DNA from 2 places in the Ruminococcus sp. D54t1_190329_F1 genome. Region 2 is predicted to be linked to the other one. Evidence: riboswitches for the same ligand, from Rfam matches in the RefSeq annotation. Region 2 holds a riboswitch; the other holds the start of a gene.

Region 1 (12,032 bases), on a different contig from region 2:
AGTAATTCAATTTTCTTCCGTATTTCAGGCATAATACCTCCCACTTATATATTTATCTGGATAAAACATGTTTGTTACTGATTCCTACGGATCACTCTGCAAGGACTGCCTGCAGCAATCACATTGTCGGGAATACTTTTTGTTACAATACTGCCTGCTCCAATCACAACATTATCTCCGATAGTAACTCCTGGTAAAATAATAGCCCCGCCACCAATCCATACATTATTTCCAATGATAACTGGTGCTGTTTGTGTTTTACAATCATGCTTCTTAAGTCCGTCAGATAAAGGTGGCTTGGAACTGTTTTTTGAGTTTTTGTTTAACTGCTCTTTCAGTTCTCGGATGGTCTGGTTCAGACTTGTAATCTCAGCAGAAAGCTCAGCAATGCGAGCACTTTGTTCTTCGTTTTGCTTCATCAGAAAACGAACGAATTCTTCTGTGATATTAACTGGCATTCAGACCACCTTCTTTCCGCGATTTTTTATATTTCTATTGTAACGGAAATGCCGTAAAAAAACCAGTCAGACAAAAAAGATACTTCCTTAATCCAATCCTCTAACGCCAGACCCTCTACAGAACTCTCGCGTATTATTCGTTACTACTATTATCCCTCTGATCCTCATTACAGCCATTGTTCCTTTGACCTGCTATAACAAAATGGCACAAAAAGCATTGATTTTATAGACCAATTAGTCTATTCTAAAATAACTACAACAAAAATATTCTTGGAGGGGTATATGACGAAAGCTCTGACTAATTATGATAAAATAAAAATTTCTACAGCACATGTTTTCCTGCAATATAATCAGGCTACAATGATACATAAATATTCATTAGATTACAATTCTGACTGGTTATATATTACTTTTATTAACCGTACCTATCGTATTAATCGAAAAACGGGAAGTGTTCAGTGGTCAGATAATGATTTTGAAATAATTCATGAAGCCAATCACAATGAAGCAATGACTATTTATGATGTTTTATGTTATTCAAAGGATAGATGCCATCTGTCACATGAATTTATAAACATAAACAGCCTTTCCTCTGTCCGAACAGGAAATCTCTCAACGAGCAGCGGATTTTTTCAGAATACCGCTGACTTTTTTAACGGAAAAACCGTTGAATTGCGTAATGCCTGTATAGCACTTTCCGGAAAGGAACTGGAAAAAGGAGATGTTGCTTTTAAATTAAATCTTTTTCCTTTTTTGCCGATTATCATTCGTTTCTGGGAAGCTGATGATGAGTTCCCGGCAAGTCTTCAAATTCTTGCAGACAGGAATACTTTAGATTACATGCATTATGAAACGCTTATGTTTGCACTTACACATCTGTTTTCCAGACTGAACGAGGAAATGCGAAATGAAAAAAGGTGAAGAATCCAGACAACTCCTGATTGAGTGTGCGGCTGAATTATTATGGAAAAATGGATATTCTGCTACTGGAATCAGCGAAATTCTCAAACAAACAGACCTTCCAGTAAGAAAAAATATGATTGAAATGTACCTGGAATACCGGTCATATCATGGCATCTGAAAGGAACTTATGTAAGTTCTGAAAAAATATTTTTGGGGAGGGAATCCTCCCCATTCTTATATCGTGGTACTTTCAAAGATTAAATTGTTAAAGCGCTCTTTAAAGAAAAAAGTCCTATGCAATTTTCCAGAGTGGCACTCCATTAGTATAACATGCAATTAATATTTTTCCTGCTGCCTTATTACTTCTGATAATATTGACAGCAGCTTATCAGCCTGGACTGGCTTTGCTATATGTTCATTCATTCCGGCTGCAATAGCCTCCCGCTTATCTTCCTCAAATGCATTTGCTGTCATTGCAATGATTGGTATACACGCCTTGTCCTTATCTGGTAAATTTCTGATTTCCTGTGTTGCCTTATAACCGTCCATTTTAGGCATCTGGATATCCATGAGGATCACATCATATGTTCCAACCGGCATTTGCATTATCCTGTTTACACACTGGATACCATCCTCCACACGTTCTGTTTTAAGACCTGCACGCTCAAGTATTGCTTCTGCAATCTCTGCATTCAGATCATTGTCCTCTGCCAAAAGGATATTCCTTCCCTCAAGTATTTCACTGCAGGATTCTGGATTTTCAGCATGTTTTTTTACATAATAGCTTTCATCCGCTATCCTGTGTTTCAGTGTTACAGTAAAAGTGCTGCCCTTTCCAAGCTCACTCTCCACATCGATTGTTCCACCGAGCAGATCAACATATTTCTTTACGATTGACATTCCAAGTCCGCTTCCTGTGATTTTGCTCTTCGTGGTGTTTCGTTCACGAGTGAATGCTTCGAAAATTTTTGACAGATAATCCTGGCTCATACCAATTCCGGTATCGCTCACCCTGGTCCTTACAATCATGTACCCAGGCTCCTCGCAGGGTAATTCATCTATATCTACCATAACAGAACCACCGGCTGGAGTATATTTTATGGCATTACTCAGGATGTTGACAAATATTTCTTTTACCTTGGTAGTATCTGTCAGTATATTTTCATGTTCTACATTTATTGTGTAATGAAGAGCAAGATTCTTTTTCTTTGCTTCATCCTCAAATATTTCAAACAGAGTCTGCCGGATATCCTCAATCCGTCCATAGTTCTCATCAATTTCCATCCTTCCGCTCTCAATCCGAGCCATATCAAGTACATTATTTATGATTGACAGAAGAAGGTTTCCTGACTGCTGAAGTTTTTTTTAATGTTCTGAAGTTTCAGGCAAATCCTTTCCTTTCAGTTCATTCTCCATAAGCTGTGCATAGCCCAGAATTGCATTCATAGGAGTACGGATGTCATGTGACATATTGTTAAGGAAACGAGTCTTTGCCAGATTAGCTTCTTCTGCTTTTTTCAGAGCGATTTCCAACTTGTCATTAAGCTTTTGTGTATCATTTGCAGCAAGCTTTGCGACAGCTTCTGCTTTCCTTGCCTTCCGTAAAAGTACGAGGATAATACTAATGATAGTGAGTACAAAAAATCCTGCCGTAGCAAAAAAAGCAAGCATATTGTCTTTTACAAAATCCAAAAATGTTACCTTATCTGCTGTACTGTCATAAATAGCAAGTGCACTTGTAAGCATGTCAGACGGCATAGCCTTTAAGGTTTTATTCAATATTGATAAGAGGGTTCCCTCTCCACTTCTAACTGCAAAGCATGCCTCCATTGTTTATGTAAGTGGAATACTCTTGAAATTTTGACTGTTATCATATATTAGTGCCTGACTTGCGCCCATGAGGAAACAGTCTGCTTTTTCATGAATGACCATATCTGCTGCATCGTCAAGCGAATCACAATCTATAAGCTTCCATTGGGGATAACTGAATGCAATATGCTGTTTTAAGGCATATTTTTCCCTGGGCACAGCTACAGTATACACCTTATTCTCATCAAATTTTTCCTCATCTGTTACCGCCATCAGGCTGTAGGTCCAGGCTGTGTTTGTAAGTGTATATCCGTTTTTTTCTGCAAAATATGGATTCCTGCCAGCATAAAAAATCATGTCAATCTCTCGTTCTTGTAAAGCTTGAAGCATTTCATCATATTCATCATATTCCTGTATATTAAATTCCAGTATCTGATTTCCCAGACAGTCTTTGGCATAAGAGAAATATTCTGCCAGCATACCGGTAAGTTTTCCAGTCTCTTCGTCCAGGGAAAATACTGCCGCATCATTACTCAGAAATCCGATCCGGATCCCATCATGTTCTTCCAACCAGGACTTTTCTCCGCCTGTAAGACTTTGACAATAATCAAGCGTAAAATACTTTTTATACAGATCCGCCTTGAAAAAAGGACTATCCTGATCCAGCTGACGCATAGCCCAGTCCAACTCTGTCTTGATATCGCTGCGCTCTTTATTTATTACAAAATATATGCCGGATTTACCAATCGTGGTAACGGATGATATTCCCTGTTCAGACCAGATGGATTCCTCCAGAGATACAAAACAATCGATTTCATGATTCGCTAATTTCTTTTCGACATCATCATCACTATTCACATTTACATGTTTTGTATGTATGCCATTCTTATTTTCCCATTCTGTCAGCATGATTTCAGGCTCAGTCCCCATGAGCACACCTACACGTTTCCCATCCATAGACTTGAAATCAGACGTCCCAATATCCGTATCCGATAAATCAGCATAAAGGATATATTTTTCCTCACCCATGGGTTCATCCGGGAAAAGCATCTTCTGTGCACGTTCATCGGTGTAAGAAATATCGCCCATGATATCAATCTCACCATTTTCAAGCTTATCAAAACAGTTGGACCAGTCACATTTCACATACTCAAATTTCCATCCGGTATAACCTGCCAGAGCCTGCATGAGCTCGTAGCCATAACCTCGTCTGACACCGTTTTTATCGACATAATTAAAGGTATCCTCAAATGAGCCGACACGGATGGTCTGTGGCTGTTTTTCATCATTATTCGTTTCAGCAGCCTGGCAGTGTACCGATAACATCATCCACATTCCCAGGACCACAAATATACATGCAAATAGTACGGCTGATTTTTTTCTACTTTTATCCATATTTTTTATTTCCTTCATCCGTTTGTGTTTTATGATGTTCCAAACACCAGGTCAAAAACAGCAAGTATTGTTTTTATATCAATCGGTTTTGCAATATGTGCATTCATCCCTGTTGCTGTGTACTGCTGCTGTGTAATTTCCATCATCTCTGCAATGCCCCGGGTGATAAAAACGCTGCCAAACAGGCAGCGCATCTCATTTCATGCAACTGGCTGCCATTTTACAGGCCCTGTAGCTTTGCGTCGCAGACTTTCATCTGTTTTGCCGATTTCCATATTAGAGCATTTAAAATTATACAAAAAAACTGATTTTATTATACTCCCTTGCTCCACTTTACACAAGAAAAACCTCACCGCTTTAACGCTTAAAAATAATTTGAAAACCTGCTAAAAAGTTGTTAACCGAACTTCTTAGCAGGTTTTTATTACTAATCTGTCAGATTATTTTGTAATGTACTGATCAATTCCTCTATAACGATTGGCTTGGATAAGAATCCATTCATACCGCATTCCAACGCTTTCTTTCTGTCCTCGTCAAAAGCATTGGCCGTCATGGCAAGGATGGTGATTCCTGCCAGTGCCGGATCCCTAAGGGCACGGATCTGCTTCGTGGCCTCATATCCGTTCATTACCGGCATCTGCACATCCATCAGCACCAAATCATAACCGCCCGGTTTCGACCTCTTGACCTTCTCTACTGCCTCTGCCCCATTTTCTGCAGTATCCACCAGGAAGCCATATTCATTAAGGATCTCCACCGCAATTTCACTGTTCAGCTCATTGTCTTCCACAAGCAGTATACATCTGCCTCTGAAATCTGAGCATGCCGCCGGAAGAACAGGCTTCTCCTGCTCAGCCTGATTCTGGCCAATGGCAGTCATCAGGGTATCTCTGATATCGGACATAAACAGAGGTTTCGCACAGAATGCAGTTACTCCTGCAGCCCTGGCTTCCACTTCGATGTCTGACCAGTCATAAGCAGTCAGAATAATGATCGGTGTATCGTCACCAAGACTGCGGATCTGTCTGGTGACCTCAATACCATTCATATCCGGCAGTCGCCAGTCGATGATATAAGCATGGAAGGCATCCCCAAGCTCCATAGACTGTCGTGCACGCAGAACAGCCTCCTTACCGGAAAGTGTCCATTCCGAACGCATTCCAACCCTCACAAGCATTTTGGTCACGCTGTCACAGGTATTAAAATCGTCATCTACAACCAGAGCCTTAAGACCTTCCAGCTCTGCAATCTTCTCTATACGGTGATTCTCAGGCTGAGTCCGGAATGGCAGACGGACGATAAATTCGGTACCTTTCCCCTGCTCTGTCCGGACCTCAATGGTGCCGCCCATCATATCCACAATATTCTTGGTGATGGCCATGCCAAGTCCTGTACCCTGAGTCCTGCTCACAGTGGAAGTCCGCTCCCTCTCAAAAGGAGAAAAGATCTTCTGTACAAATTCCTGACTCATACCGATTCCGTTATCCTTTACCCGGATCTCGTACAGTTCACTGCCTCTTTGGAACCCCGGATACTGTTTCAGCCGGACAGAAACGGTTCCGCCAGCAGGAGTAAACTTGATCGCATTGGACAAAAGATTCAGCAGCACTTGATTCAGTCGTGTCTTGTCACAATAGACATCCTCATTCGTCACATCCATGGCATCCATATAAAGCTCCAGCTGCTTCGCATGGATCTGCCCGCTGATAATCGTCTTCAGATCATGAAGTACATCCGACAGACTGACCTCTATTTCTTCCAGATGGATCTTTCCACTCTCAATCCGGCTCATATCCAGGATATCATTGATCAGAGAAAGCAGATGGTTACTGGAGGAAAGGATCTTACCCAGATAATCCCGAACCTTGTTTTTATCATCAATATTGCTTACAGCCAGTGTGGTAAAGCCGATGATCGCATTCATTGGTGTCCGGATATCGTGAGACATGTTGGAAAGGAAGGTACTCTTGGCCCTGTTTGCTGTCTCCGCCGCACGGACTGCCTCAGAAAGTGCCTGGTTCATTTTCCAGTCCGAGGTACGGTCCGACAGAACCAGGATGTATTTCTTTTTTCCATTTACCTCACTACCCATTGCAATATTATGGAACCAGCGTTTTTCCCCTGTTTTCTGATGAACATATTCAAAATCCCATTCTCGCTGTTCATGAACCTTGATTTCTTCCAGATAATTTTTCTCCGGATCTTCATGTTCCGCCGGATGCAATTTTCCCAGAACACGAATATCTCTACGAATCTGTTCTACCGTAATACCCAGCAGATTTTCCGCATTTGGGCTGACGTAATCTGCCTGATATGTTTTTGCATCCAGCATCAGAAAGACATCATCCACGTTCATTGAAAGCTTTTGAAACAGCTCATCCCGGTACCGGATCTCCGTATCCTTTCTTCTGAGATTTGTCCTGCTTTTTTGAATAATAAGACTGATAAGAAAAGCAGCAATACAGAACACGACCGCACCAACAAGAAGCATTGTACTGCTCTGCAGGCTGTTCATACTGGCATTAACAATATCTGCCTGTACAAGTCCCAGAAATACCCAGTCCTGAATATCTGATTTTTCATAGACCAGATAATAGTTCCTTCCATCCAGATTTACCAGCATCGCACCAGTATGTCCTGCTTTAAACTTCTCCGAAAGCTCATTGACCTCTTTTTCAGACATATCAGAATGCTCTCTCAGAACACCGAAGAAATTATATACATTCCCCCATAACTCAGAAGAATGATCGATCACAACACGGCCATCCGGATGAACAATAAAACTCTGTGCATTTCCATTGAAAGCAGAAATATCCAGTACATCTACGATATTAGAGTTTTCATAAGCAATGGCGATGGCATCATATTCAAATCCCTGATAGTTTCCATGAGCCTTGGGAGTGGCAAAAACAAGCAACTGGGATTTTCCCGGAACTGCTGCATTTGATATCACATCATTTCCCTGCCGGATGTCCTCTTCAATATTTTCCTGTAATCCAAGGTACCCGGTTTCCCCTGTCACCATCTTATAGTTCCCGTCGGCTGACAGAAAAAAGAAATCCAAAAATCCGGCATCTTCCTGCGCATTCTTTATATAATTACGGATTTCATCTTCGCTTGAGGTATTCTGCAGATTCTCACCCCAAATATGGAGATAAGTCAGGTTCTTATCTGTCAATTCCCTTAACATATTATCAGACTGATGAAAAACCTCCGTCAGATGGGAAACACTTTCCTCATAAATAGTTTTCGACACAAAGTCAAAATATCGGAAAACCATCAGAACAATTCCCAGTAAAACAGCTGTAAAGACAGCGATCCGGAATCGTTTTCTCCTAACAGTCTTTTCTCTGCCTTTGTTATGCTTCTTAATATCCATTCTTCTCACCTCAGAGTCATGTAGTCTTCAGGCTCTGCAAGAATGGCATCACCATCTGAAATATATCCTGTCCAGGTATCTTTCACAAAGGTGTCTTCTCCCTCAAACGCAATATTCTCATCTGTGGGATAGGCTTCCATGTGTTTTGGTATCGCAAGGCAGGTTACCGTGAATGTATCCTTGTCCTGAACTTTTTTTCCGTCTTTTGTAACTTTACTCAATGTATAGCCATCATCCGTTTCTTTGACTTCCACGGAAATGCCGCTGACCACAGGCAGAGAGCCACGGTTAAAGGGAATGAAACCTCCCTGATAGCCTTCTACAAAGTTTCTGACCAGTTCTGTCAGTTCTGCCCCGCTTATCCTGCAGCTATATGCCGAAAGACTGTTTGGCATGATCATGTCTCTTGCCATTTTTTCTGTATATCCAGCTTTCAGCACGTTTCCCGTAAAGCTGTTTCCGGTTGCGATTAGCACATCCGTCCCATAAATACCACGCAGAGTGTTTGCCATAACCGAATAAGCCGCATTTCCCCCACTGCTATGAAAACGGTTGGAATAGGATTTCTGTGAATCCAGCACGATATTCTCTGAAGCAAATTCTTCCGCAAGAAGCTGGGAATTAAATGACTGATAGGCCTGCTCTGCATCGTATTCTCCTGAAATCATCTTCGAAACCACATCCTTGGAAACGGAGAAAAAGTCATTTGACGCAATACGGATATACATGTGGTTTTCCTCGATCACAGGTTTCACATCCTTCAGATATTCCGTAAGCTTAAGATTCACATCCTGGCTGTAGCTTAACAGATCCTGTCCATCACTAATGATCCGGTTCTGTGCATCCTCTGAAAGCATTGTATTCAGTACCTTCATTGCTTTCTTCCGGCGCGTCTCGTCCTGTGTCAGGTCACGGTTTAATGCCACCTGAAAATATGGGGTCGTCATCAGCCACTTTTCGCCATTCTCCTGAAAGAATGGCAAAAATGTTGTGTTAATGCCCTGATCCTGTAACATTTTTACACCAGCTGAGCTGCCGAAGTACATGGCAAGCTTACCACTTTGGTACATCTCAATTATATCATCATAATTCATATCCAGATCGTCCTGGTTCAGCCCGGTATCCTGGATAAACTGTTCCATGCGTTCAAAAGCCTCCGGCCAGACGGTATCATCCAGACCTTCTCTCTTTGTATTATCCGGGTCACTGTAGGTGGTGCGCCACTTGCGTCCGTCTACAGAAGACAATTCTGATGCAGACAGACCCTGCAGTGTTTCCATACAGGTATAATCGTAATAATAGTCTGCAGTAAAGCCACGGATTCCCACCTCGTCAAATGCCTGGCAGGCAGAGACAAAGCTTTCATAATCGGTTGGCAGCGGAATTTCATACTTTTCAAAAAGGTCCTTGTTCACTACAAAACCGTGGGCATCTGCACACACGGGAAGCCAGTTTACGCTGCCATCCTCGTTCATAAAACTGCTGAGGTAGGTATCATAGACAGCACCTGCCTCATTGGTTGTGGAAAGATCCATCAGACTGTCATTCAGCGGACTTGCGTCATGCAGGGAAAACCGGCAGCAGGTAATAATATCCGGCAATCCACCGTTTTCATCAAGAAATTTATAAAAATCCAGATCATTATTGCCGACTACAAATTCAACATTGATATCCGGAAGCTGTTCCTGGATGTATGGTGCATATTTATCATACAGGCTGGTGCTCCATAAATACACTGTGATGGTTTCTGCATCTTCTTTTTCTGCAATTTTTCTGCCGCAGCCTGACAAAAGTGATGTGCCTGTCGCCATCACCAGAAGTACAGCAAGTAACTTACTCCGTTTTTTCTTTTTCATTATGACTCCCCCTGAAACTGTGTTTCATTAGTTTATAAATTATATTTATTAATAATTTTCCATCAACAGGCTTTGCTATATGTTCATCCATTCCTGCTTCTTTAGCTCTCAGTCTGTCCTCCGTGAATGCATTTGCTGTCATTGCAATGATCGGAATCATCTTTGCATCCTCTCTGTCCAGAGAACGGATTTTCTTTGTAGCTTCATAACCATTCATAACCGGCATCATAATGTCCATAAGAATGACATCAAATTCACCAGGTTTACTTTTTCTGAATAGCTCAACAGCTTCCTGTCCATTCCATGCTTTCGTCACCTCAGCACCTTCATTCTGGAGCATAAATTCTGCAATTTCCATGTTCAGCTCATTATCTTCTGCCAGAAGAATATGCAACCCCTTTATAGATTTTTCTGATACATCCTTCTGTTTTTCACGTTTATCCGCATTCATATCTATTTTGAACGGAACCCGGATCACAAATGTAGTTCCTGTGCCTTCTTCACTTTCAAAGGTAATGGCTCCGCCCATTTTCTCGACCAGATTCTTTGCAATCGGCATCCCAAGTCCTGTTCCGGCAAATTTTGTGCGGCTTCCTGTGTGTTCCTGTGCAAATGGTTCAAAAATATGTTTTTGGAACTCCTCAGTCATTCCGATTCCGGTATCCCGGCAGACAAATTCCATTGTGGTCATTCCTGGCTGTCCGGCTGGGATTTCCATGCAGCTGATATAGATATGTCCGTTTTCTCTGTTATATTTCACCGCATTGGACAGGATATTCATCATCACACGTTTCACATACCCCGGACTTCCAATAAAATCCCGGTGTGTGATTTCTTTTTTCTCCCACTCGATCCGGATATTCTGTTCTGCAGCCATCTGCTTGATCACAGCAAATACTTCCCTTGAAATACTGCTCAGATTAAATGGAATCTCTTCCAGAACGATTTCGCCTGACTCAAGCTTACTCATGTCCAGGATTTCATTTACCAGTTCCAGCAACAGATTGGACGCCTTTTTCACCTTTGTCCTGTATTCCGTCTGTTTCTCCAAATCACCTGCATAATGTTCTGCCATATTGACCATGCCGCAGATTCCATTGATCGGAGTCCGAATATCATGGCTCATCCGCTGGAGAAATTCTGTTTTTGCCTCATTGGCGGCTTCTGCCTTTTTTGCTGCTATCAGAAGTTCTGCTTTATATTTTTCATCTTTTTCCTGTTCCTGTTTCCGGTGCGCCAGATTGGTTCTGTATGTCCAGAACCAGAATATACTGAACATCAGAAAATAAAGAAAAATAACACTTATCACACTTAATGGAAGATTATGGAACACTTCTGTATCCGGAAGATATGCATAAATATAGTAATCCCTCTGCTTCAGCATGATTCCGTAGCATCCTGTTCCTTCATTCTTCAAATGATAAATGTGCTGACTGTCTGTATGCCTCTTCATTGCCTGAACAACTTCGTTGTCAGCCGTATTCTGCCCCAGCAGGCTCTCATCATTGCTGGCAACAACAATCCCCTCGTCTGCGACAATAATCGTTCCATCTTTCTGGATACTATAACCATTTAAAAGTCCCTGTATCGTCAGTGTATAGTTTCTGGAAAATTCAGGAGGTGTGTAATAGTAGATTGCCACAATACCCGGTGCATCTTTTCTGGCACAGGCTGCAATATCAATATAGGATCCGTCTTCCCTGGCAAACCGTTCTGAATAAGATCTTTCTTCATATCCGGTAAAATCCATAATAATGTCTTTTTGCAGATACTCCGTAATCTCATCAGTCAGAGACTCATCCGTACTGTATTCGCAGTCCGTCTTTCCCTCTGTATCCAGTACAATGATACCATCCACCCAGAGAGTCTGCAGGTTTTCTTTCAGGAACTCCCGGCTTAGATGACCGCCGTTTTCTTTTTCCGTTTTAATATTTGTACTCATCTGTCTGGCACTTTCAATAGCACGGAGGAGGCTTTTGGATTCCGAAGATTCATTATAATGGGTGTAGGTGGAACACTGCACTTTGACATAATTTACAATCTCTACCATTCTTTTCTCGGCTTCCGTTTTTTCTGCATGGAAAAAATAAAACAGTGAACCTACAGCCACACAGATTCCAAACAGACCTCCAATCAGCTGGATCCGTTTTTCTTTTGTCTTCCTCTTAATATCCAAGATCATCCACCTCCAGATATTTCTGGGGATCATCCAGATATTTTCCAATAATTTTC
Region 2 (12,560 bases):
AGAACTTTCTTCTTAACGGCATGAGCGATCTTTCCGGCTGGAAGTCAGAATGGAGAGACGAGGTATTTGAAAAAATCCGTGAAAATCCACAGCATCAGTTCCTGTTCCTTACAAAGCGACCAGATCTGCTGGATTTTGATACAGATTTGGAAAACGCATGGTTTGGTGTTACGGTGACGAGAAAAGCAGAACTGTGGCGTATTGACGCACTACGGGAAAATGTCAGAGCAAAACACTATCATGTTACCTTTGAGCCGCTATTCGACAATCCAGGTTCAGTTGATCTTTCCGGGATCAACTGGATCGTTGTCGGCACCATGACTGGAGTTCAGAGCAGGAAGGTTCATACGGAGCCGGAGTGGGCATGGTCTCTGACAGATCAGGCGCATATGCTTGACATTCCGGTATTTATGAAGGAAGATCTTGTCCCTATCATAGGGAATGAAAATATGATTCAGGAAATGCCGGATGAATTCAATAAAGTGTTGGAGGTACAGAGATCATGGCAGAAGTAATAAATGGAATCCTCATTAATGAGGCGGAAACAAAGAACATCATGACCAAGTCCAGTCTGCCTGTAGGCGGTTACTCGGTCAATCCATATGTAGGCTGTACACACGCCTGCAAGTATTGCTATGCTTCTTTTATGAAGCGCTTTACCGGACACAAGGAGGAATGGGGCACTTTCCTTGATGTGAAGCATTGGCCGGAAATTAAGAATCCGAAGAAATATGCCGGACAGCGGGTGGTCATCGGTTCTGTGACAGATGGCTACAATCCACAGGAGGAGCAATTCGGGAATACCAGAAAACTTCTGGAGCAGCTGATCGGCAGTGACGCAGATATTCTGATCTGCACAAAGTCGGATCTTGTGGTACGAGATATTGATCTGCTGAAGAAGCTTGGACGAGTAACCGTTTCATGGTCGATCAACACACTAGATGAAAATTTCAAGAACGATATGGACTCTGCTTCTAGCATTGAGCGCCGTATCGCTGCTATGAAGCAGGTATATGAAGCAGGTATCCGTACAGTCTGTTTCGTATCTCCGGTATTCCCCGGTATCACGGATTTTGAAGCAATCTTTGAGCGGGTAAAGGATCAGTGCGATCTGTTCTGGCTCGAAAATCTCAATCTTCGAGGCGGTTTCAAAAAGACAATTATGGATTATATCGCCGGAAAATATCCTGATCTTGTACCCCTTTACGACGAGATCTATAACAAGCATAACCGCAGCTACTTTGAAGCACTTGAAGTAAAAGCTGAGGAAATGGCTAAGAAGTATGATTGCCCATTTGTGGATAATGAAATGCCTTATGGCAGAGTCCCGCAGGGACATCCGGTGATCGTAGATTATTTCTATCATGAGGAAATCCGAGGGACAGAGAATACAGGAAAAAGAAATCGTTAATCTAAATGAAAATTAAACTGATGATGGTGGAGAGATTTATTTATCGCCATTTGAAATCGAGAAATTCTTGTTTGAAAAATAGAGAAATTGTAAAATTGAAGAAAAAAGAAATGCACAGTTCTTAGCTTATCGAGAACTGTGCATTTTTGTAAATAAATACTTTTAATTAGCCGATTACGGCGTCCTCTGCTGTAAAATGTTCCAGAGAATTTTCTTTTACCTGAATGCAGATATAAGTAATTCCGGAAATATCGGATGCAAAAAACTGACGCTTTGCAGCAGGTGCAATCTTTAGCCAGTCTCCAGTTGAAAGGCTGATTTCTTCTCCATCAATTATGGCTTTGCCGTTACCTGAAAGAATTCCATAGATTTCTTCATTTTCTTTATGAGAATGAATAAATGGGACATTTGCTCCTGCAGGTAGTTCGTTTAAACTGATTTCTGCACCTGTTAAAGACAACTTTTCATGCAGCTCAATTCGGTTTTCCTTTCCAATAGTTGTTTTTGTGTAATTTGTCATAATGATACCTCCATAGTTGATTTGTAGTTTCGGGTTGATTGGTATTAGTATAGTGTGAGACACATACAAAAACAAGTACGCACCTTTTTGTAACTGTACACTCAAAAATGAATGTGTTACAATAGACTCGGAGGTGAGAATTATGCGAGCAAAAGAAGAATTACCGGAATGCCCAGTTGCAACAGCGGTATCTCTCATCGGAGGAAAATGGAAACTGCTGATTTTGCGTAACTTGAAAGAGCGCCCATGGAGATTCAATGAGCTACAACGAAGTATAGATGGTATTTCACAAAAGGTTTTGACAGATAGTTTAAGGCAAATGATGAGTGATGGACTGGCATATCGCCACGATTACCATGAACAGCCACCGAGAGTTGAATACGGATTAACGGAACTCGGAACAAAAATGCTTCCAATTGTTAATTCACTTGCTGACTTTGGTAACTACTATAAATCACTTATTGAACAGAATTAAGTACGTTAGTATTTGAAAAGCTCGAACAATCGGAAGTTGTAGGAGAAAATTTTTAATGAATATAACAGTTTATCTTGGGGCAAACGAAGGAAATGACCCATGCTTACGGAAAGCAGTTGAGGAATTGGGGGCATGGATTGGAAACAGTGGAAATGCACTTGTTTACGGTGGTTCTAAAGGTGGTTTAATGGGAGCATTGGCAGACAGTGTATTGAAGGCAGGCGGTGATGTTACGGGTGTTGAGCCGATTTTTTTTATTGAAAATGAGTTTCAACATGATGGACTGACAAAACTGATTGTGACTAAGGATATGTCTGAGAGAAAAAACAAAATGATTGAGTTAGGAGAAGCCTTTATTGCCTTCCCGGGCGGCACGGGAACATTGGAGGAAATTGCAGAGGTAATGTCGAAGGTGTCTTTGAAACATCTGGAGGCACCCTGCATTCTCTACAACCTGAACGGTTACTACGATGATTTGAAAGCACTTCTAAATCATATGATTGAAAAAGGATTATCTTCTAACGAGCGACAGGAGGGAATCTTTTTTGTTGAAAATCTGGATGATATAAAGCGAATCTTGAGACGGGCATAACTTATGTTTGCACAGTAAAATGGAGTTGCATTAGCGAAAGACAGAGCACGATCAATTCCAGCTTGAAGAAGAAACAAAAATCATTCATGTCCTTTGTCATATAGTTTCTGTATATTTTTTGGAAGTTTATCAGGTAACATGGCATTTATCGTATCTTCATTACCATCTTTCATTGCTGTTTCATAATACCAGCACTTAAATTTTAAGAGGGAGAGAGTTTTTTGAAGTTCCTGGATTTCAGTTTCAACAGCTGATTTTCTGGCTTCAAATAATTCTTTCCTTTTTTCATAGCTGGCACTGCCTTCAGATACCCAGATAAAAAATTGCTTTATATCTTTGATCTCAAGCCCAGATTTCTTCAGACATTCAATGATACGAAGCGCTTCCAACTCATTATTGCTGAAATAACGGATGTTTCCTTTACGTTCCAGATTAGGGAAAAAACCTTCCTTGTCATAATATCTTAAGGTAGAAACAGGAAGACTAAACATTGCAGAGACCTGACTGATTGTATACATAAAAAACCTTCTTTCAAAATATGCTTGACCTAAAGTTAACTTTAGGTTGTATGATATTTATATCATATACTATTGTTAGTGTAATTACAAGAAATTTTGCATATGGAGGATGTCAAATATGTTAAAAACAGAAGAATTAAAGTTGGTATCTGAATGGGATAAAACTTTTCCACAGAGTGAAAAAGTAGATCATAAGAAAGTGACATTTGTAAATCGTTATGGAATCACACTTGCTGCAGATCTGTATAAGCCGAAAAATGTGTCAGGGAAATATCCTGCGATTGCCGTAAGCGGACCATTTGGTGCAATCAAAGAACAGTGTTCCGGATTATATGCGCAGACGATGGCTGAAAAAGGATATTTAACGATTGCATTTGATCCTTCTTTTACGGGGGAAAGTGGAGGCAATCCAAGATTCATGGCTTCTCCGGATATTAATACAGAAGATTTCATGGCTGCTGTTGATTTTTTTTCTGTTCGGGAAGATGTGGATACGGATAAAATAGGAATCATTGGAATCTGCGGATGGGGTGGAATGGCTCTTAACGCAACTGCATTGGATATAAGAATAAAAGCAACTGTAGCATCTACCATGTATGATATGACAAGGGTAAATGCAAATGGGTACTTTGATTCTGAGGACAGTGAAGAAGCACGTTATGCAAAGAAACAGTCACTGAATGCCCTCAGAACACAAGAATACCGTAAAGGCGAGTATTCCAGAAGCGGTGGTTGTGTTCCACTTCCGGTTCCCGAAGATGCCCCTCTCTTCGTAAAAGATTATAGTGAGTATTATAAAGGCAGATGTTATCATAAAAGGAGCCTAAATTCCAATGATGGCTGGAACAGTATTGGATGTATGTCATTTATGAATCAGCCAATATTAAAGTACAGTAATGAAATCAGAAGTGCAGTCCTTATCGTTCATGGAGAAAAAGCGCACAGTTATTATTTTGGAAAAGATGCTTATGAAAATATGATCAAGGACAGCAAGTACACATCCAATAAAGAGCTGCTGACAATTCCAGGGGCTGTTCATACAGATCTTTACGATAATCTGGATGTGATCCCATTTGATAAAATCCAGAAATTTTTTAAAGAAAACGGGGTTGGTTAATCATGACATTTGAAGAGAAGAAATTGTACAGCTTGCTTTGCCATACGAGATCCTCCTTCAGCATGCCTCTATTGTATCATGCTTATGTGTATTTGGAATTTCCCAGTCATCACTGGGAAGAATCATGGCGCAGGAAAACCTGCCGTCGCTGATCACACTTGAAAAAATATGTACAGCTTTGGGCGTGACATTATCACAGTTTTTTCAGGAAGGTAATTCAGAGAATCTGACAGAAAAACAGAAAGAAGTTTTAAGGATATGGAATAATCTGAGTACAAATGAGCAGGAAACAGTGATGTCAATGCTGCGTGGTCTTCGGAAGTAGAAGAATAGTTCGAGTATATGTATCGGCTGTTCTTTTTTTTATTTTTGTCGTTAAAACGGTAATGTTTTCTTGTGTATACTAGAGCATTAAAGTATAATGAAATCAGTTTTTTTGCATAAGTATTAAAGCTATAATAAGGAAATCGGCAAACCAGATGAAAGTCTGGGACGCAAAGCTACAGGGCCTGTAAAATGGCAGCCAGTTGCATGAAATGAGGTTGCACTGTCTGTTTGGCAGTGCTTTTTTATGGTAGAGCACTTGAATAAGTAATACAGAAGCTGTTTGGAAAAATAGCGGGGAGGTTATTGACAATTAATGAATGTAAAATTAAAATCTGGAAGCAAGCAACTGTAGCCTAGAGGAGGGGAGAAAGATGAAGAAGTGCAAATTAGTACAGAATATAATGAATTTCAAATTTTGTTACATTATATTTTGCACAATTATATGTTTTATTGTTTTATCCGTTCCTACATTTGCCAAAGAAAACTCTGACAATGTTATCCGGGTAGGATCTTTTGAAGAAACTTATAATACCGTCAATGAAAAGGGAGAAAGAAGCGGCTATGGTTATGAGTATCTTCAAGATATTGCAGGTTATGCAGGATGGACATATAAATACATAACAAGTGATTGGAAAAACTGCTTTACACAGTTGGAAAATGGAGAGATTGATATTCTTGGTGACATTTCCTATACAGACGAACGTGCTGAAAATATGCTTTTTTCCGATATGCCTATGGGGGAAGAGAAATATTACATCTATACGGATGCATCCAATATGGATCTTACAGCAGGAAATTTGGATTCTTTTGAGGGAAAAAATATTGGTGTGTCTAAAGATAATATAATGGAGGATGTGCTTAATGAATGGGAATCAAAATATGGTCTGCATACGAAGCATATCAATGTTTCTACAACCACAGAAATTATGGACAAACTGTCGAAACATGAAATTGACTGCTTCGTTTCGGTAGAAGAATCCCGTTGGGAAGAATCGGATATTTCACCGCTTACAAGTATTGGAGAGACAGAAATCTATTTCGCTATAAATCCAGAACGTCCGGATATCAAAGAAGCACTGGATAGCGCTATGCGCAGAATCAAGGATGACAACCCATTTTACACAGATGATCTCTACAGGCGTTATCTTTCTGCACAGAGCAGCTCGTTTCTTTCAAAAGAAGAAAGTGAGTGGATCGGGCAGCATGGTGCAATCCGGATAGGGTATTTGAATCAGGATGGAGGTATCAGCAGTGTAGATCCATCAACAGGTAAACTGAAAGGTGTTATTACAGATTATGTGGATCTTGCAGAAAATTGTCTGCAAGGTCAGACTCTGGAATTTGAATTAAATGGATATGAGACAAGAAGTGAACTGCTTCAGGCATTGCAGGATGGAAAAATAGACCTGATTTTTCATGCAAACCAGAATCCATACTTTGCAGAAACAAATGGATTTGCTTTGTCGGATACGCTGTTGACTCTCAATATGGCAGCAATTACGGCAAAGGATTCTTTTGATGAAAATAAAGAGAATATAGTTGCCGTTGAAAAAGATGATTTTGCATTGAAAGCATATCTTTCATACAATTATCCGCAATGGAAGGTTGTGGAATATGAAACATCAGATGCAGCAGTAAAAGCAATGCAGAAAGGGGAGACGGATTGTATTGTAAGCAATTCAGGTACTGTTTCAGACTATTTGAAAAATAATAAGCTTCATAGTGTTTTCCTGACAAAAGAAGCTGATGTTCCATTTGCTATTCTGCAGGGAGAACCGGTTCTTTTGTCCATTCTGAATAAAACACTGACATCTATGCCTACAACTCAATTTTCAGGTGCAGTAGTTTCGTATAATGCTTCCTTACGAAAAGTTACAGCGAAGGATTTTATTCAGGACAATTTACTGACAGTTTCACTTATCGCTGGAATTTCTTTTTTCGTTGTTCTGTGTATAATTCTTGATTCTTTGAAAAAATCAAAACGTGCGGAAGAAAAATCCAAGAAGTCTGCTGAGCAGGCATTGAAGCTGAATCAGGAGCTTGAAGAAAAACAGCAGGAATTACAAAATGCACTTGTAGAAGCACAGAGTGCCAATAAGGCTAAGACTTCCTTTTTAAATAACATGTCTCATGATATCAGAACACCGATCAATGGTATTATTGGCATGCTTACGATTCTTGAGAAAAGCGGAAATGATGCTGAGCGGGCAAAGGATTGCATGAATAAAATACATGAGTCATCGAAACTGCTACTATCATTGATAAATGATGTTTTAGATATGGCAAAGTTAGAATCAGATACAGTGGTTTTTAGTGATGAATCCATCAATCTGGACCAGGTATGTCAGGAAATCACGGAGTCACTATCTTTTCAGGCAGAAGAAAAAGGACTTCATGTTATAGGAGAACATGATGATTACAGTGGTATATATGTTTGGAGCAATGCAGTTCATCTGAAAAAAATATTGATGAATCTGTTTACAAACAGTATGAAGTACAATAAGGTGAATGGTTTTATTTACATGAGTATGAGAACGATTGAAAGATTAGAAGATCACATGACATGTGAATTTAAAATAAAAGATAATGGAATTGGAATGTCAGAAGAATTTATAAAAAATGAATTGTTTACTCCATTTGTACAGGCAGACAATTCCCCACGTTCTGATTATAATGGGACAGGTCTGGGAATGCCTATTGTGAAACAACTTGTAGAAAAGATGGGCGGAACCATAACAGTTGAAAGCAAGCTTGGTGAAGGAAGCTGTTTTACTGTAATACTTCCATTTAAAATTGATACGAATGCACGGCCAGAAGAAAAAGAAGATTTTGATGCAGATATATCAGATATCCGGGTATTGCTGGTTGAAGATAATGAGCTGAATGTGGAAATAGCAGAATTTATGCTGACGGAAAATGGGGCTAAAGTAGAAACAGTGAACAATGGGTTAGAAGCTGTTCAGCATTTTGAAGCTTCCGAACCGGGAACATACGATGTTATTTTAATGGATGTTATGATGCCGGTGATGGATGGTCTTACTGCTGCAAGAACAATAAGAGACCTGGAACGGCAGGATGCAAAAATAATCCCTATCATTGCTATGACTGCAAATGTATTTAGGGAAGATGCAGAAAAGTGTATGGAAGCAGGAATGAACGCACATCTTGCAAAGCCGCTGGATGCGGAAAAAATTAAGCAGACCATAAGCGAAGAGTTGAGAAAGCAAAATGCCTGTCATAAATGATTATGAGGCAACCGCAGCAATCAGGAGCCTTCCAGATGCATGGGAAAAGCAGACAGGAAACATAGAGAGAGGATTTTGTTATGACAGAAATTAATTTATTTCCGAAGCAACCGCAGTCTGTGACTGTTTTGGTTTTTATAACTGTGCTGATCGTTCTGCTTCTTATCCTGACTGTAATGGTACATATGAGGAACAGAAAACTGAAAAGTACGTTGGAAGAACAGATGGCGGAAAGACGGCTTTTGGATAAGATATGTGCAGATTTTACGGCTGTCTATTATGTTGAATTAAATACCGGTTCCTTTGAAATTCTCCATATAAACGATGGAACCAACGTAAAAAAAATGAATCTGAAACAGGGTGATAATTTCAATTCTTCTGCTGACCAATATGCGGTTCAATATCTGTATGAGAAAGAAAGACAGGAATTTAAGGACTGGATTTCGACAGGGCATCTAAAGGAACAGCTTTCCCGGAAGGAGCGCATTACATACCATTATAGAAGTAAACCGAATCCGAACCAGCATGAATTTTTTGAGGCACAGGCAGCCAAAATATACGAGGATGAGAAACATTTTTTCGCACTGGTGGGTTTTCGGCATATTGATGATATCATGGAAAAAGAAACTACGATCCAGAATCAATTAAAGCAGGCACTGGATGAAGCACGGCTGAGTAATGAAATAATCTCAGCAATTGCTAAGAGTTACTGTTCTATCTACAGGATTGATGTGCAGAAAGATTTTTTTGAAGAGATATCAAATGACAGTGAAATACACAAACTGACAGGAAACAGAGGCAGTGCATCGGAGAAACTGTATCAGCTTTGTGATACAATGGTTGCATCTGAATACCGTTCGCTGATCCGTCCATTTCTGGATGTCTCTACACTTTCAGCAAGATTGAAGACGGAAGAATATATTTCTACAGAATACAGAATGTGTGATGGCAGTTGGCACAGGATGCTTTTTACTGTAAAAAAACGGGATGAGTCTGGAAATGTAACCCATGTTTTATGTACAGTCCGTAGTATCAGCGATTCCAAGAGACGTGAAGAGGATCTTAACTTTGCTGCGGAAGCAGCAAAGCGGGAAGCCGAAATGAAAACAAGGTTTCTGGCAACGATGAGTCATGATATCCGTACACCACTGAACGGTATTATCGGTATGGTAAATATGGGAAATCAGTACGCAGATGATCCACAGATGCAGCAGAAGATCAGAGAAAAGGTAATGGAATCCCTGAAATATCTGGTGTCTCTGGTAAATGATGTGTTGGATATGAATAAACTACAGAGCGGGGATTTGAAGGACCAGCAGCTTTTATTTGATCTGACAGAGGTACTGCAGGAACTGAATCAGATTTATGATGAGCGGGCTGCCAAGAAAGGCATCCGGTATGAGATTGACTGGAAAAATGGTACATACAGTCACAGCACTCTGGTTGGAAACCCGGTATATCTTGGAAGGATTCTGTCGAATATTATGGACAATGCCATAAAATTCAGTCAGTCGGGTAGTGTGCTCACGTTGGGGGTTAAGGAAGAAACTCTGGATGATGACAGAGCAAATTTCACTTTCTACTGTAAAGACCAGGGTGTGGGTATGAGTGAAGATTTTATTGCACATGCTTTTGATATGTTCTCTCAGGAAAGCGAGACAAGCAGATCCAGGTATGAAGGCACCGGACTGGGGCTTGCAATTACGAAGCAACTCGTGGACAGAATGGATGGAAGTATTGAACTGAAGAGCAAAGCAGGTGTCGGGACAACAGTTATTGTAAAAATTCCGTTCAAAATTGGCACACAGGATAAAAACAGTAATTTATCAGATAAGCCAGTAAGCCTTGATGATTATTCGGTAGAAGGCATGCGGGCATTGGTTGTGGAAGACAATGAGTTGAACATGGAAATTTCCAGATGTATACTGGAAGACAGCGGTATGGAAGTTACATGTGCAGTAGACGGGCAGGAAGCAGTTGAAATCTTCGAGAAATCTGCACCGGATTATTTTGGGGTAATTTATATGGATATTATGATGCCGAGGATGAATGGTCTGGATGCGGCAAGGACAATCAGGGAAATGAAAAGAAGGGATGCCAGGAGGGTTCCGATCATTGCAATGTCCGCGAATTCTTTTGCAGAAGACATTATCAACAGCCGGCTGGCTGGAATGAATGTTCATCTTGCAAAGCCACTGGATGCGGAAAAAATGATCATTGCCTTGAAACAATGCATGGCAGATAATAGCGATGTAAAACTGCACGAAGATTTGTAGGAATAAAAAGACAGAGCATATAAAGTTGTTATATGGTCTGTTTTTTAATTCCTTAGAAGAAGCAGGCTGTGAAAATTCATATGTCTTTTTGGGACTGAAATAATTACTTAAATGAAAAACTAATTTCCAGCTGTGGACTATCCCTGTCTGACATTATTAGCAAAATCAATGCAAGGGGAACATAATTAGGATAAAAGCAGACCGGTGGAGAGCAAAATCTCTGCTGGATTTATATATGAGATCAAATCAGAGCATGTGAGAAAAAGTCCAGCTAACATTTGAGTTCCGCTCTGTTGTCACCCCTTATTCGGGGATGTAAATCAGAGAAAAGGCGGGAAAAGAAACAATCTCTCCCAAACCTGCAAACATAAATTGAACAAAATCGCTGCGCGATGGCCTACCAAGGCTATGGCATAGCGATTTTCTTTTTTCTATAACAAAACAGTGGAAAGCAAGTCCTAAAAGTAGTATTGTTAAGTCACCACAACGAAACAATCAAACAGGATCGACCTTCCCACTGCCTATGAAAAGAATACCACCCTTCCGCTTGGTTGGCAAGCGGTTTTATGACCCAAATGCATCTCCATATAAAGCAGTGTTCCGGATAACTACTGATTTTATATGGAGGATTTTATTATGTATGAAAAATATTTAGAACAGCTTGAGGAAGCCGGAAAAATCCGTAACCTTAAAGAACGTTCCATCAACTGCTATAAAAACTATGTCTCTTATTTTCTGAAATATCAGAATAAGAATCCTGAAGAGACACAAAAAGCTCACTTTATGCCGGAATCTCCTCGGATGCAAAAAATATCTTTCAAAGCTCAGGGATAAGGAGATGCCAGAAATATTGAAACAGCTATACGGGATAAACATCTATGTATGTAAATCCTGCGGTGGACATCTTGGAAAACCACAACTGAGAATACCGCAAAGGTGTTAAAATCCAAATCTTTTATATGTTTTCTAAGCCTCAAAATCCTGAGGTTTAATTGTTATACCTATTTATCTGAAAATTCTTGATTTCTGTAGCGTCTGCACAGGAAATCCTGTATAATCATGGATAAGAACAAAAGATTAAAAGTCCATAGGTAGTAGCTACTCGGACGCTCACTTTGTTCAATTAGGTCAAATCGAAAATGGAGTAAACGAAGGGGCAGTTCACTGAAATGTCGAAACTGCTTTTTCGTTTACTCCATCATCGATTCTAACCTAAAGAATTGTCTTAATTGGATAAATCGAAATTGAATACTGAAGGGATATATTTTAAAATGATACTAGAAACTGAAAGATTAATTTTAAGAAAGTGGACGCAAGATGATGCAGAAAGTTTGTTTACTTATGCAAAAAATCCAAAAGTAGGGCCAATTGCCGGATGGCCTCCTCACAAGGATATCGAATCAAGTAAATATGTTATTGACAATATTTTCACCGGAGCAGAATGCTATGCAATCTGTGAAAAAGAGAATAATGTTGCAATAGGAGCTGTTGAACTAAAACTAAACGGACATACAGATATGACAGATAGAGATGATGAATGTGAACTTGGTTACTGGTTGGGAGAACCATTCTGGGGCAGAGGGTATATGCCAGAAGCGGCATATGCGCTTATGAAACGAGGATTTGAAACGCTTGAAATGACTACAATATGGTGTGGCTATTATGACGGAAATAAAAAGTCCAAAAGAGTACAGGAGAAACTTGGATTTATTTATCATCATACTTGCGATGAGGTTCCAGTACCATTGCTTAATGAGGTAAGAGTTGGCCATACAAATGTCATAACAAAAGAACAATGGAAAAGCCATACACAACCTGATGGAAAAATCCACGTAGCCAATATCGAAGAAGTGTAAAGAACCAATTATATCTGTTGGAGAGAGCGGTGAAAAGTTATGAAGTTATTATTTAAACAAAGGCTATTTTCATGGTTTGACAGCTATGATATTTATGATGAAGCAGGCAACACTGTTTATGTAGTAAAAGGTCAGTTGTCCTGGGGACATAAACTTGTAATTTATGATGCCTATGGAAATGAAGTAGGAATGGTTGTTCAGAAAGTACTTACTTTTCTTCCTA

What was found. Region 2 has a riboswitch for cyclic di-GMP ahead of I2D69_RS18445 (transporter substrate-binding domain-containing protein). Riboswitches for the same ligand answer to the same signal wherever they lie in the genome.
Region 1: another riboswitch for cyclic di-GMP. It lies ahead of I2D69_RS20040 (transporter substrate-binding domain-containing protein); the one in region 2 lies ahead of I2D69_RS18445 (transporter substrate-binding domain-containing protein).

Annotation. Positions count from the first base shown of each region.
Region 1 covers NZ_JADNDC010000014.1:933-12,964, forward strand. The annotation lists gene I2D69_RS08025 (DUF1897 domain-containing protein) at 1-32, opposite strand, end outside; partial or broken gene I2D69_RS08030 (DapH/DapD/GlmU-related protein) at 75-263, opposite strand; partial or broken gene I2D69_RS20025 (DUF6444 domain-containing protein) at 264-458, opposite strand; gene I2D69_RS08035 (DUF3786 domain-containing protein) at 741-1,379, shown strand; gene I2D69_RS08040 (hypothetical protein) at 1,366-1,539, shown strand; gene I2D69_RS20030 (ATP-binding protein) at 1,698-2,645, opposite strand; gene I2D69_RS20035 (histidine kinase dimerization/phospho-acceptor domain-containing protein) at 2,727-3,140, opposite strand; gene I2D69_RS20040 (transporter substrate-binding domain-containing protein) at 3,195-4,565, opposite strand; cyclic di-GMP riboswitch class I at 4,766-4,841, opposite strand; gene I2D69_RS08050 (response regulator) at 4,993-7,944, opposite strand; gene I2D69_RS08055 (ABC transporter substrate-binding protein) at 7,950-9,800, opposite strand; gene I2D69_RS08060 (ATP-binding protein) at 9,778-11,982, opposite strand; gene I2D69_RS08065 (transporter substrate-binding domain-containing protein) at 11,966-12,032, opposite strand, start outside.
Region 2 covers NZ_JADNDC010000058.1:1,046-13,605, reverse strand. The annotation lists gene I2D69_RS18485 (radical SAM mobile pair protein A) at 1-515, shown strand, start outside; gene I2D69_RS18480 (radical SAM mobile pair protein B) at 503-1,411, shown strand; gene I2D69_RS18475 (cupin domain-containing protein) at 1,578-1,931, opposite strand; gene I2D69_RS18470 (helix-turn-helix domain-containing protein) at 2,074-2,406, shown strand; gene I2D69_RS18465 (TIGR00730 family Rossman fold protein) at 2,462-2,998, shown strand; gene I2D69_RS18460 (MerR family transcriptional regulator) at 3,079-3,516, opposite strand; gene I2D69_RS18455 (alpha/beta hydrolase) at 3,635-4,633, shown strand; gene I2D69_RS18450 (helix-turn-helix transcriptional regulator) at 4,671-4,958, shown strand; cyclic di-GMP riboswitch class I at 5,093-5,168, shown strand; gene I2D69_RS18445 (transporter substrate-binding domain-containing protein) at 5,332-8,205, shown strand; gene I2D69_RS18440 (ATP-binding protein) at 8,286-10,481, shown strand; gene I2D69_RS18435 (hypothetical protein) at 11,118-11,315, shown strand; gene I2D69_RS18430 (GNAT family N-acetyltransferase) at 11,711-12,337, shown strand; gene I2D69_RS18425 (LURP-one-related family protein) at 12,377-12,560, shown strand, end outside.